One region of the Priestia sp. SRI_019 genome, then DNA from elsewhere that is predicted to be linked to it. Evidence: riboswitches for the same ligand, from Rfam matches in the RefSeq annotation. Region 1 holds a riboswitch; each other region holds the start of a gene.
What was found. A riboswitch is a leader RNA that binds a small molecule or an ion and turns the genes downstream of it on or off. The one in region 1 is predicted to bind S-adenosylmethionine.
Positions count from the first base shown of each region.

Region 1 (3,114 bases):
CTATATTAATACTGAACACGTTAAGAGTGTGAGTGAATATCAAAACAACGATGGAGATCAAACTAATCAATCTGCAAATGAACTCTTAGTGAGCCAAGAACCAGAATATATGAAATCCAAAAGCTTTAACGATCTTTTTGCCCACCTTTCTCATAAATGGGTATCAATCAATAATGGAGGACCTGAAGCTGTAGAGGGCGTGTTAGTACAAAGCCGAAATGGTACATTTACACTTGTGCAGAATAATCAAGTATTACGCTTACAGCCAAGACACGTTAAAACCATTTGTGTAGGAGCAAAAGGGGCTTTTAAACAAAACGATAACAATCAAAATAATGAAGAAACAGAAGAAAATGGAGAGACTGAAGCTGCAAAGTCTACAGAAGAACGTACAGGAAGCCGTACGGGAGAACGTACAGGTGGACGTACAGGACGCCGCACGGGTGGACGCACAGACGATCGTTCTCGAGGACGCCGTACGGGTTCACGCTCTTCAACACCGGCTGAGAAAGTTATTAAAACGAAAAATTATCGTTGGAAAGCATGATGAAATGGAACATAAAAGGTGCTTATAAAGCACCTTTTCTATCATATGGGAAAAAGGAGGAGAATGAGAATGAGTATGAATCATTATATCAATAAAATTGTGGAGTTAGATATTTCAGGTAAAACGACATTTGTTGGCAGACTTATTGATCTTGGATTAGATATTATGGTTTTGTATAATGGACATGATTATTTGTATATTCCTCTTTTACACATGCATGGTTTGCGGGAAGTATCTGAAGAAGACTATACGGTTTTACGTGAAATAGAAGAGAACTTAATAGAAGAAAGTCAGCGAATTTCTTACCGTAATATTTTACAGCAGGCAAAAGGGAAATTTATTGAAATTTATGTAACGGGAGGGAAATCATTGCATGGCTATATTACAAGCGTGCTGAATGATTATCTCGTGTTTTATTCTCCAGTGTATAAAAATGTCTTTGTTTCTCTGCATCATTTGAAATGGCTTACCCCTTACAGCAATGAGTTAACCCCTTATTCTTTAAGTGACAAAGAGCTCCCAGTAAGACCTGCCTCTGCACCTTTTGTCAGAAACTTTGAAGAGCAGCTTAAAAAATATGAAAATCAGCTGGTCGTATTAGATTTAGGGGATCAATCAGAAAAAATTGGCGTACTTAAAGAAGTTTCTAATAATATTGTTGAACTAATTACGGCAAATGGAGAAAGTATGTATTGGAAGTTAGCTCACGTGAAATCTGTGCACTTGCCTTAGAAAAAGAGACCTCGCTTTCGTCTCTTTTTTTATGTGCTTATCAGGACAAGTATATTGAATAAACAAATGAGATGATTTAAATTTTTTAGAAAATTATGTTGACAATAAAGAAAATCTTTATTAAAGTTATTAACAACAAACGTTAACCACCAACAATTATATAGAACTCTTATCAAGAGTGGCGGAGGGACTGGCCCTGCGATGCCCGGCAACCATCAAATGAAACATTCATTTGAACGGTGCTAATTCCTGTGGAACATCAGTATTGTTCTAACAGATGAGAGAAATCGTGTATAAACGAACACTCTTCCATCTGTGAAGAGTGTTTTTTATTTTGAGTTAAGGAGAGAAATAGATGAAAATTGAAACTTTATTAGTTCGTTCAGGAGTAGGTCGTGACCCTTCAACAGGTTCTATTACAACACCCATTTACCAAGCATCAACATTTGCTCATCCTGCTTTAGGGCAAAGTACAGGATTTGACTATGCACGTACGGCAAACCCTACTCGTACAGCATTGGAAGAAGCAATTGCTGCTTTGGAAAAAGGAGAAGTAGGAGTAGCATTCGCTTCAGGAATGGCGGGTGTAATGGCAGTTTTAGCACTATTTAAAAACGGAGATCATTTAATTGTATCAGAGGATTTATACGGAGGAACGTACCGAGTACTAAATGAAATCTTTTCAGAGCAAGGAATTACTGTTTCGTACGTCAACACAGCCCATCTCGAACAAGTAAAAGATGCGCTTCGTCCTAATACAAAAGCTTTATTTATTGAAACACCTACGAATCCAATGATGCACGTGACTGATTTGCCAGAAGCAATTGCGTTAGCTAAACAGCATGATTTGCTTACTATCGTTGACAATACCTTCATGTCGCCTTATTATCAGCGTCCTTTAGAGCTTGGAGCAGATATTGTGATACATAGCGCAAGCAAATACATTGGGGGTCATAATGATGTAGTTGCTGGTCTTGTAGTGGCTCGATGTAGTAGCTTAGGAGAGAAAATTCGTTTTTATCAAAATGCAGCGGGGGCAATCTTAGGTCCACAGGACAGCTGGTTGTTATTACGCGGTGTTAAAACGCTAGCGCTTCGTATGGAAAAGCATAATGAAAACGCACTGAAAATTGCAAATTGGCTTACTGCTCATGATCTCGTGGAAAAAGTGTATTACCCTGGTCTTGAAACACATCCAGGCTATGAAATCATGAAGAAACAAGCAACTGGATTTGGAGGCATGATTTCTTTTGCTGTCTCACACCCTGACATCGTGTCAGTACTTTTAGAAAATGTCAAAGTTATTACATTTGCAGAAAGCTTAGGAGGCGTGGAAAGTTTAATGACATTCCCAGCTCGTCAAACACATGCTGATATTCCGGAGGAAATTCGAAATCGTGTCGGAGTAACAAACTGTTTACTGCGATTATCAGTTGGAATTGAGCACGCAGATGATTTAATTAAAGATTTGAAGGAGGCATTTGATGCATACCAACAATAATAAACATAGATTTGGAACGAACTTAATTCATGCAAATACAGGAATTGACGGTCATTTTGGAGCGGTTAACGTACCTATTTATCAGGTATCTACATTTAACCAAGAAGATGAGACGAACAACGGCCGCTATGACTATTCTCGTTCAGGAAATCCAACTCGTGAGGCTTTAGAAAACACCATTGCTCAGCTAGAAAATGGATACGCTGGTTTTGCTTTTTCATCAGGTATGGCTGCTATCTCATCGGTGTTATCTATTTTTGAATCAGGGGATGAAATTTTAGTTTCACATGATACGTACGGCGGGACATATCGTGTATTAACACGATTATTTTCA
Region 1 covers NZ_JBYCZN010000002.1:1,294,131-1,297,244, reverse strand. The annotation lists gene AC2YJL_RS16830 (spore coat protein) at 1-547, shown strand, start outside; gene AC2YJL_RS16825 (hypothetical protein) at 617-1,279, shown strand; SAM riboswitch class I at 1,446-1,563, shown strand; gene AC2YJL_RS16820 (trans-sulfuration enzyme family protein) at 1,635-2,780, shown strand; gene AC2YJL_RS16815 (trans-sulfuration enzyme family protein) at 2,764-3,114, shown strand, end outside.

Region 2 (3,114 bases), on a different contig from region 1:
TCTACTTCTTTTCTAAGAGCAAGCGCAATTTGATTTGCCACGTCGTAGCGCGGGATATCATCACGCACAAACGACCAGTTTAAAATCGTAATCGGACCCGTCAGCATTCCTTTAACCGGCTTATTGGTTAAAGACTGTGCGTAGACCGTTTCTTTGATCGTCATCGCCTGCTCGTACGATACATCTCCGTAAATAAGCGGCGGCTTCACGCAGCGAGAACCGTAAGATTGCACCCAGCCAAACTTCGTAAACTGAAAGCCTCCTAATTTCTCACCGAAGTATTCGACCATGTCCGTACGCTCAAACTCTCCGTGCACAAGGACATCTAAGCCGATGTTTTCTTGAATTTCGATCCATTTTTTTATTTCCTCGTTAATGTACGCTTCATATGCTTCATCGCTTAACTCGCCTTTACGCCATTTTAGACGCTCTTTTCGCACTTCTTTTGTTTGCGGAAAGCTTCCAATCGTTGTCGTTGGAAGAAGCGGCAGTTGAAAAGCTTCTTGCTGAACGCGCTGACGTACGTCAAACGGCGCTTGTCGCTCTGCTTTATAGCTATGCAGCTGCTTCAGCTCTTTTTGCACGTCTTGATGATTTCGAAAAGATGATCCATTTAATGCTTGAATTGCCTGTTTGTTTACGCTTATTTCTTCTTCTATTGCTTCTTTTCCTTGCTGCACCGCTTTTGTTAAAAGCGTGATTTCCTTCAGCTTTTCATCTGCAAAAGACAGTGCGTTTTTTAGAATTGGCTCAATGGTTTTTTCGCTTTTCACCGTGACAGGAACATGTAATAAACTTGATGAAGGCTGCAGAATCAAACGGTCTTTTGATACGGCTTTTTCAATTTCACTGATCGTTAAAAGCTGTTCGTCCAAATTTTCACGCCAAATGTTTCGTCCGTCAATCACTCCTGCTGCCAGCACTTTATCAGTTGGAAAACCATATTTATTAAGAGCCGTGAGATTTTCGCCTCGGTCATGCACAAAGTCTAAACCGATTCCTTCAACAGGAAGAGACACAACTTCTTTGTAGTGATCAACGCTGTCAAAATACGTTTGCAAAATGACTTTTACATTCGGTGACGCTTCCTTCAAAGTTTGATAGACTTCTGTGTACAGTGCCAGGTCTTCTTTTGATAGCGTTGTAGCTAAAACCGGCTCATCTATTTGTACCCACTCTACTCCTTCTGCCTGCAGCTCCGCTAAGATAGTTGCATAAAGCGGAACAAATTGTTCAACTACTTCTTTAAACTCACTTTTTTTATATCCTTTTGACAGCTTCACAAATGTTACTGGACCTAAAATAACGGGCTTGCCTTCAATATTCAGCTTCTGTTTTGCTTCTTTGTAAAATTGAAGCGGGCGATTTTCTACAAGTGCGGGCGTACATTTGTCAAGCTCTGGTACGATGTAGTGATAATTTGTGTTAAACCATTTTGTCATCGTAGAGGCTACCGCACCTTTTGTTCCTCGCGCGATGTCAAAATACGTTTCAAGCGATACCGGTCCTCCGTCATAATCAAAGCGCTTTGGCACTAGACCAAACATAGTCGCTGTATCTAGCACATGATCGTATAAGCTAAAATCGCCGACTGGAATTAATTCAATCCCTGCGTCACGCTGTTTTTTCAGATTCACTAGACGAAGAGCTTCAATTTCCTGCAAAAAGATATCTTTCTCTAGTTTTCCTGCCCAAAACTGCTCAAGCGCTTTTTTCCATTCTCGTTTTTCACCAATTCTTGGATAACCTAAGTTTGAACTTTTTACACTGCTCATTTTTTCCACTCCCTGTATATTTTTTATCGATAAACTAAAAAATCTCTCTTTTCGAAATGAAAAGAGAGATGATACGCATACTTAACTAAAGTTGAGATATCCTGTTTTTCTCAACACGTATTCCTCACTCCTCTCTATATCCCGTAGAGCTTAAGTGCATACAACAGGCAGGTCTCCTGACTTAGGTTCATCGCTTCCTATCCCTTCCCATTTCAATATGAAACAGTGGTTAATAAGTTGCTCCCCATTACAGTGGCGGGACCGCGCCGGCTTTTCACCGGTCTTCCCTTTTAAGCTGCATACATTCGTTACACAGCACCTGATGCATTTTTATAAAATTGTTCATTCAAAACATATTCACATAAAATAAAAAGCCTCTCTATCATGAATAGAGAGGCATAGTATCTATGAAATCCTCTCTTATTTTTCAAAGCTGTACGCTTTGCAGGATGTAGCACCTTTTCAACAAAAATGTTAAATGGTTGCCGGGCTTCACAGGGCCAGTCCCTCCGCCTCTCTCAATAAGAGTTTTAATTGTTTATAATATTTTGAATGTAGAGTCATCTTAACACCTTAGATTTATGTTGTCAAAAATTTTTTTAAAAAATCAGTTTTCAGGAGGCGTTGACGCTAATTTTTGCCTTAATAATTTGTAATCATCTTTTCGATGTGTTTCGATTAAATCTTTTGCTCCCTGGTGATATCCTGACGAATAAATGTACTCTACCGCTGTTTCGATAAGCTTTCTTTTTTCTTCGGCACACTCCCGGTCCATTAGGGGGAACAGTCTACCTAAAAGGTCATTTAAATCTTCCTTGATAAAACGATCAAGTCCTTCTTGCATCTTTTCATTTGCCATGATTGCTCCTCCATTTGCTGTGTATGTTCTAAGCCTCTATAAACAGGCATTTCACTGTAAATTTTAAGATAAAGTTAAGTCATTAAACAGTATATCAAGTGAATGTTTTTCTTCAATTACATATGTAATACAAATATATGACAAATATAGAGAATATATCATCATTCATTATCTATTATAACGTTTGACTGAGCCTTCTGCTACAAGGTTTCGTACGGTTTTCCAAAAGAGGTTGAGACATCACGAAATGAATCTAATCTAAAGACAAATGGGTACATGAGCTGAATCACTTTTGACACCGCTGTTGATTTCCGTACAAGACTTCGCTTTCCGCGGGCGGTCGCTGAGCCTCCTCGTCACATACGTTCCTGTGGGGTCTCACCTGTTCCGCTTTTCCCGCAGGAGTCTTCGTCTTGTCCTCCAATCACCTGCTAGAAAGACCTATACACATGAAACCTACGTTTACCCTAACAAAAAAGC
Region 2 covers NZ_JBYCZN010000001.1:1,231,697-1,234,810, reverse strand. The annotation lists gene metE (5-methyltetrahydropteroyltriglutamate--homocysteine S-methyltransferase) at 1-1,775, opposite strand, end outside; cobalamin riboswitch at 1,925-2,113, opposite strand; SAM riboswitch class I at 2,193-2,303, opposite strand; gene AC2YJL_RS06475 (hypothetical protein) at 2,383-2,634, opposite strand; partial or broken gene AC2YJL_RS06470 (hypothetical protein) at 2,835-3,062, opposite strand.
Region 2: linked by a shared signal. The riboswitch ahead of metE (5-methyltetrahydropteroyltriglutamate--homocysteine S-methyltransferase) and the one ahead of AC2YJL_RS16820 (trans-sulfuration enzyme family protein) in region 1 are both predicted to bind S-adenosylmethionine.

Region 3 (3,114 bases), 730 kb from region 1:
TTAATAAAAGGCAAGACGACGGCAATCATATTTGTTTTCCCTTTTGATAAGTGAACGGCATTAATGTTTTGTTCATAATTAAGTTCGTGAATAACCTGCTCTACCAGCCGGCGTTTTTCTTCTTTTACATACGGATGATGATTTAGCACCCGTGATACGGTCGAGACAGATACACCAGCTTTTTTTGCGATATCTCGGATATTTGTCATGTTTTCACCTTTTTCTCTTGCGCTGAAACGCGTTTCATACTTTATTCTCATTATAAAGTGAAACAGCAAGAAGCTAAACCCGTTACCATCGTGTTTTTATTCATTTACGTAAGGAGGCCATTTCATGGGTATTTTATTATTCATTTTATTATGCGGAATTGAAATTGGAGGAGCGGCTTATGCACTTAAACAGAACGAGACGCTTTGGAAGGAGTTAGATGATGAAAAGCCGACTGATTTTTTTAAACAGTAAAAAACCCTTAAAAAGAACATTCTTTTTAAGGGTTTGATATTACGCAGCTTCTTTAGATGACTTTGACTTTTTATTTAAACGAGGAAATCCAATTACAATTGCAATGATCCCGCAAACCGCTGTTAACATTGGGTAGAATGTAAATGGAATAATCTCAATCGGTGAAACTTTAGCAAATCCTGCTGCGAGAAGCATTTGTGCGCCGTAAGGGATAAGCCCTTGAACGCTGCATGAAAACAAGTCAAGCAGACTGGCTGATTTACGATTATCAATTGAATATTTATCAGAGATTTCTTTTGCTAACGGACCTGCTGTAATAATTGAAATCGTGTTATTAGCCGTCGCTAAATTAGTTAAACTTACCAGTCCAGCGATGCTGAATTCGCCGCCTTTTTTTGTTTGAATGCGTCGTGTTAATAAATTCAATAAGAACTGAATACCGCCGTTATAGCGAATAAGCTCAACCATTCCGCCGATTAGCAGAGATAAAATAATTAACTCTGACATTCCGCCAATACCTTCTGTCACAGTTTTAGCAAGAGAAGAAAGCGTGTAGCTTCCGTCAGCTAATCCAATCACGCCGGCTAATACAATTCCTCCGGTTAAAATGCTTAATACGTTTGCACCAAATATGGCAGCAACGAGTACGCCGACATAAGGCAAGATTTTAAACCAGCTAAAATCTTTAATTTCTACTGATGACGTATTGCCTAGCGTCATTACAAGCAATAAAATTACCGTAACAATCGCTGCAGGAAGGACAATAAAAAAGTTTACTTTTAATTTATCTGACATATTTGTTTTTTGCGTACGAACTGCTGCAATGGTCGTATCAGAGATTACGGATAAATTATCTCCAAACATGGCACCACCAACAACGGCAGCAATTGCTAATGTAATGGATACATGCGCTTGCTCACTGATTCCTACAGCAATAGGTCCTAGCGCAGCGATTGTTCCCATTGACGTTCCCATCGAAATTGAAATGAATGCGCCAATAACAAAGATTCCGACTACCACTAAGCTTTGCGGAAGCACAGACAGAGCTAAGTTTACAGTTGAATCAACAGCTCCCATGCCTTTAGCAACTTGAGAAAAAGCACCTGCTAAAATAAAAATAAGCACCATAATAATGATATCAGGATGCCCTGCTCCTTTAGCAAAACGTTCCACTTTTACATTAAGTGAATCTTTGCGGTTCATAGCCAGCGCTACAATAGCTGCAATGATAATGGCTACTAATACAGGCAGCTTATAAAAATCTCCCGTTATAATTCCTGATCCGACAAACAGGACTAAAAAGACGCCCAGCGGCAACAGCGCCCAGCCGTTTCCTTTTTGTTGTTCCATTCTTAACACCTCTTGTTTACGTAATAAAAAAAGACCTCTTCTTATTGATAAGAAGAGGTCTCTTATTTGTATCATAAGATTACCCTTCTCATCTTCCAAACGAAACATCGTCTGCTGGATTTGGCACCGCACTGCGTACAGCCAGTTGCCGAGACATCATAGGGCCAGTCCCTCCGTCTCTCTTGATAAGAAGTTTATAGTTGTTTTAAAAATAGTCTTTCACTACTGTAATCTCTTTTTATTTAATTGTCAAATGCTATTTTAGAAAAATGTATAGTGCGAAAATTCTCACATCAGTTAGCTACGTCACGTTTTAAAAACGCTGCCCATGCCACGCCCATAAAGAAGACAAAATGCGCGACCAAGATGAAAATTGAAAATGGAATTGTCATGCTGTCAAACGTCGTCTTCATTCCGTCCATATACTGAAGAAAGTCCGTGTTGGCAAATAATAGAAATTTACCCCACCATAAACCTAGCTCTGATACTAGTGCAGTTACCGCTTTAGCCCCGATACTTACGACAATAGCTAGACTTGAAGCAAGCGCGCTGTTTCTAAATAAAGACGACAGCATGAATGCAAACGTCATCATCATAAACGTTTCCATATACGCGCTGTCATAGGTAAGCGTAATATGTTTAAGCAGCTGCGCATCTCCTTCTAGACTGGCAAATCCAAAGAACAATGCTCCCCATACAAACGAAAAAAGCAAATAGCTCAGCAAATAATACAAGCTAATTAAAATGAGCGTTATGTACTTCGATGCTAAAATCGTTGAACGTCTAGCCGGACGAATTAACAGAAGCTTAATGGTACCTGCTTCAAACTCTTTTGCAACCATTGACCCTCCAACAGCAAGCGCGAAAAATTGAACAAGAATGAGCATACCTGAACTAAATGACAGGAAGTTCAAAATGTTGTCTTCCGTTCCTGCACTGTTTGACACTTTCTTTATTAAAAGAGCCATACAAAGAGTTAAAATGCCGATTGTGATAAACGTGATTTTTGTACTTCTTTTGTGAAACCATTTCATATGTTCATTTTGAATTAGCTTAAGCATGGTGCTCTCCTTCCGTAACGGACATAAACGAATCTTCAAGCGTCTCATAAACAGGTGTAATTCGGTAGACTAAAATACCGCTATCTACTAATTTTCTATTTACAGCTGGAATTTGCTCTTTTACAATCGCCACGTCGATAATATCTGATCTCATCGTTATTTCAAATTCTTGTGATAAAAGATCCGCTGCTTTTTGCGCGTCAGACACTTCAAATTCTACGTGCATTCCTTGATCTTGACG
Region 3 covers NZ_JBYCZN010000002.1:563,674-566,787, forward strand. The annotation lists gene AC2YJL_RS13165 (LacI family DNA-binding transcriptional regulator) at 1-209, opposite strand, end outside; gene AC2YJL_RS13170 (hypothetical protein) at 334-462, shown strand; gene AC2YJL_RS13175 (Na+/H+ antiporter NhaC family protein) at 502-1,812, opposite strand; SAM riboswitch class I at 1,898-2,004, opposite strand; gene AC2YJL_RS13180 (ABC transporter permease) at 2,106-2,873, opposite strand; gene AC2YJL_RS13185 (ABC transporter ATP-binding protein) at 2,866-3,114, opposite strand, start outside.
Region 3: linked by a shared signal. The riboswitch ahead of AC2YJL_RS13175 (Na+/H+ antiporter NhaC family protein) and the one ahead of AC2YJL_RS16820 (trans-sulfuration enzyme family protein) in region 1 are both predicted to bind S-adenosylmethionine.

Region 4 (3,114 bases), 160 kb from region 1:
ACTTTCATTTCCTACAGCAAATCCAACTCGCCATCCCGCCATGTTATACGTTTTAGAAAGAGTATAAATTTCAATTCCCGTCTCTTTTGCACCAGGAGTCTGTAAAAAGCTGATTGGCTTTTTACCATCAAATCCAATTGCTCCGTAGGCAAAGTCGTGTACCACACAAATATCGTGCTTGGCAGCAAACGCCACGGTGTCTTCAAAAAATTCTGCCGTTGCCACTGCACCGGTAGGATTATTGGGATAGTTTAAAAACATGAGCTTTGCCTGTTCTTTAGCACGTTCACTTACCTCTTCGTATACGGGTAGAAAATGATTTTCAGCCGTGAGCGGCATCACTTCCATCTTTGCTTTTGCAAGCTCTACTCCAGACCAGTAATCAGGATACCCAGGATCCGGAACCAGCACCGTATCTCCAGGGTTTAATAAGCACTGCGGGATTTCAACAAGTCCACCCTTTCCGCCAAATAAAATAGCTACTTCTTTTTCAGGATCCACATCAACGCCATATTCTCGTTTATAAAAAGTCGCAACGGCCTCTTTTAAAAACTGGTGCCCCCGAAATGGAGAATATTTATGATGCATAGGATTAGCACTTGCTTTTTGCAGTGTTTCTACAATATGTGAAGGAGTAGGCTGATCAGGATTTCCCTGCCCTAAGTTAATAACGTCGTGCCCTTGGGCCATTACTTTTCCTACCTTGCCTACAAGTGATGCAAAAAATTGTTTTGGTAAACTTTTTAATAGTTCCGATTGCTCAAATTGTTTCATCATCGCACACCTTCTCAAAAAATTCTTGAAATTCTAGTCACAAATAATATATTGTAATACTCAACTTGTAAAGTCATTTTTTTCAACTACTAAAAAAAGGACGGATGATAAAGTGAGTGTAAAAATTACGTGTTTGCAGCTTGATATTGCGTTTGGAAACCCAACTAAAAACCGAAAATATATCGAACAAAAAATGACGGAAGCCCTGAAAGAAAACCCTGATATCCTTGTGCTTCCTGAGCTATGGGATACAGCTTATGATTTGACGCGGCTAGACGAAATTGCAGATGATGAAGGGCAGCAAGCCAAGCAATTAATCTCTCAGTTTGCTAAAACGAACGAAGTAAATATCGTGGCAGGTTCGATCGCGAAAAAAACAGAGCAAGGCGTCACGAATACGATGTATATTTTTGACCGAAAAGGTCGTGAAGTATCACAATACAGTAAGCTGCACTTATTTAAATTAATGGATGAACACCTGTATTTAGAAGCAGGAACAGCAAAAAATCTTTTTACACTTGAACAGTCTTTATGCGCAGGAGTTATTTGTTACGATATTCGTTTTCCAGAATGGATTCGGGTTCATACTAGCAGCGGAGCAGAAGTCTTGTTTGTTGTCGCTCAGTGGCCGGCTCCAAGACTTGCCCACTGGAAAGCACTGCTTATTAGCCGTGCAATCGAAAATCAATGCTACGTAATCGCATGTAATCGTGTAGGCCAAGATCCTAATAACACATTTGCCGGACATTCCTTAGTCATCGATCCGTGGGGAGAAATAATCGCTGAAGCTGGCGATAGCGAAGAACTTTTAAGTGCTGACGTTAACCTGGAACTTGTAAAAGAAATTCGCAAACAAATTCCTGTCTTTACAGATCGCCGTACAGAATTTTATTAATTATGTATTGACAGCCGTTTTTTTGCATGATACGATTTTCACCAGATATCATAAAATATTCAAACAAATCAAAATTGAATAAGTAATCGTACTCTTATCAAGAGTTGGCTGAGGGATTTGGCCCTGTGAAGCCCAGCAACCGACCGTCATTCCATCCTAAGATGGATCACACCCGTAAAACATGTTTTACAAAGGCACGGTGCTAATTCCAACAGAAAGTAATTCTTTCTGGCAGATAAGAGGTTTGAACACTACAATCAAGCCTCTTTCCAACGAAAGAGGCTTTTATATTTTCTAAAATTATAAAAGCCTCCATATACTCTTAAACCTATTAACTTAGTAAACAAATCAGTTTAATAAACTATGGAGGGATTCCGATGTCAACAACAAAAACAGAGAAGTATCAGCCTTTAACAGAAATTTCAGCAATCAAACTTGTGAAAAAGCTAGGTCTTTTTGATGCCACAGAAGCACTGACTGCCCGTGAAATTGGTGACGGCAACTTAAATCTCGTCTTTCACATCATAAATGATCAAACGAATAAATCCATTATCGTCAAACAAGCGCTTCCCTATGCAAAAGTTGTAGGCGAAAGCTGGCCTCTATCCTTGAACCGTGCCACAATTGAAAGCAATGCGCTCAAGCAATTTGGTGCATTTACGCCAGAACTTGTGCCCGCTGTTTATTACCACGATGAAACGCTTGCTGTTACGGTCATGGAAGACCTGTCTCATTTAACGATTTCTCGCGCCGGACTTATTCAAGGTGAAAGTTATCCTCTGCTCTCACAGCATATCGGTTCTTTTTTAGGACATATTGCGTTCAAAACGTCTGATTTCGCCTTAAAGCCTCAGGATAAAAAAGAAGAAGTTGTTAAGTACAGCAACCCAGACTTATGCAATATTACGGAAGATTTAGTTTTTACAGATCCTTTTTTTGATATTGATACAAATGAATTCGAAAAAGCGTTGCGTCCTGATGTAGAAGAATTGTGGAATGATAGTGATGTAAAGCTACAAGCAGCAAAATTAAAATATAAATTTTTAACAAATGCGCAAACGCTAATCCACGGTGATTTACATACGGGCAGCATCTTTGCTAGCAGTCAAGAAACGAAAGTGATTGATCCAGAGTTTGCTTTTTACGGTCCGTTTGGATTCGATTTAGGACAATTTGTTGCGAATTTGTTTTTAAATGCTCTTTCTCGAGAAACAAATCGCGAACCGTTATTTGCACACATTACGAACACATGGAACGTATTTAAAGATACATTTACTGTGCTTTGGCATTCTGAAAACACTGAACCTTTCGCTAAAGATGAGCGCTTATTACATGAAATTCTAACGCAAACGTGGCAAGATGCTGTTGGATATGCAGGATGTGAAATCATTCGACGTACAATTGGCTTAGCTCACGTGGCGGACTTAGACGAAATTTCTTCAGAG
Region 4 covers NZ_JBYCZN010000002.1:1,455,539-1,458,652, forward strand. The annotation lists gene AC2YJL_RS17650 (pyridoxal phosphate-dependent aminotransferase) at 1-774, opposite strand, end outside; gene AC2YJL_RS17655 (carbon-nitrogen family hydrolase) at 887-1,669, shown strand; SAM riboswitch class I at 1,761-1,911, shown strand; gene mtnK (S-methyl-5-thioribose kinase) at 2,047-3,114, shown strand, end outside.
Region 4: linked by a shared signal. The riboswitch ahead of mtnK (S-methyl-5-thioribose kinase) and the one ahead of AC2YJL_RS16820 (trans-sulfuration enzyme family protein) in region 1 are both predicted to bind S-adenosylmethionine.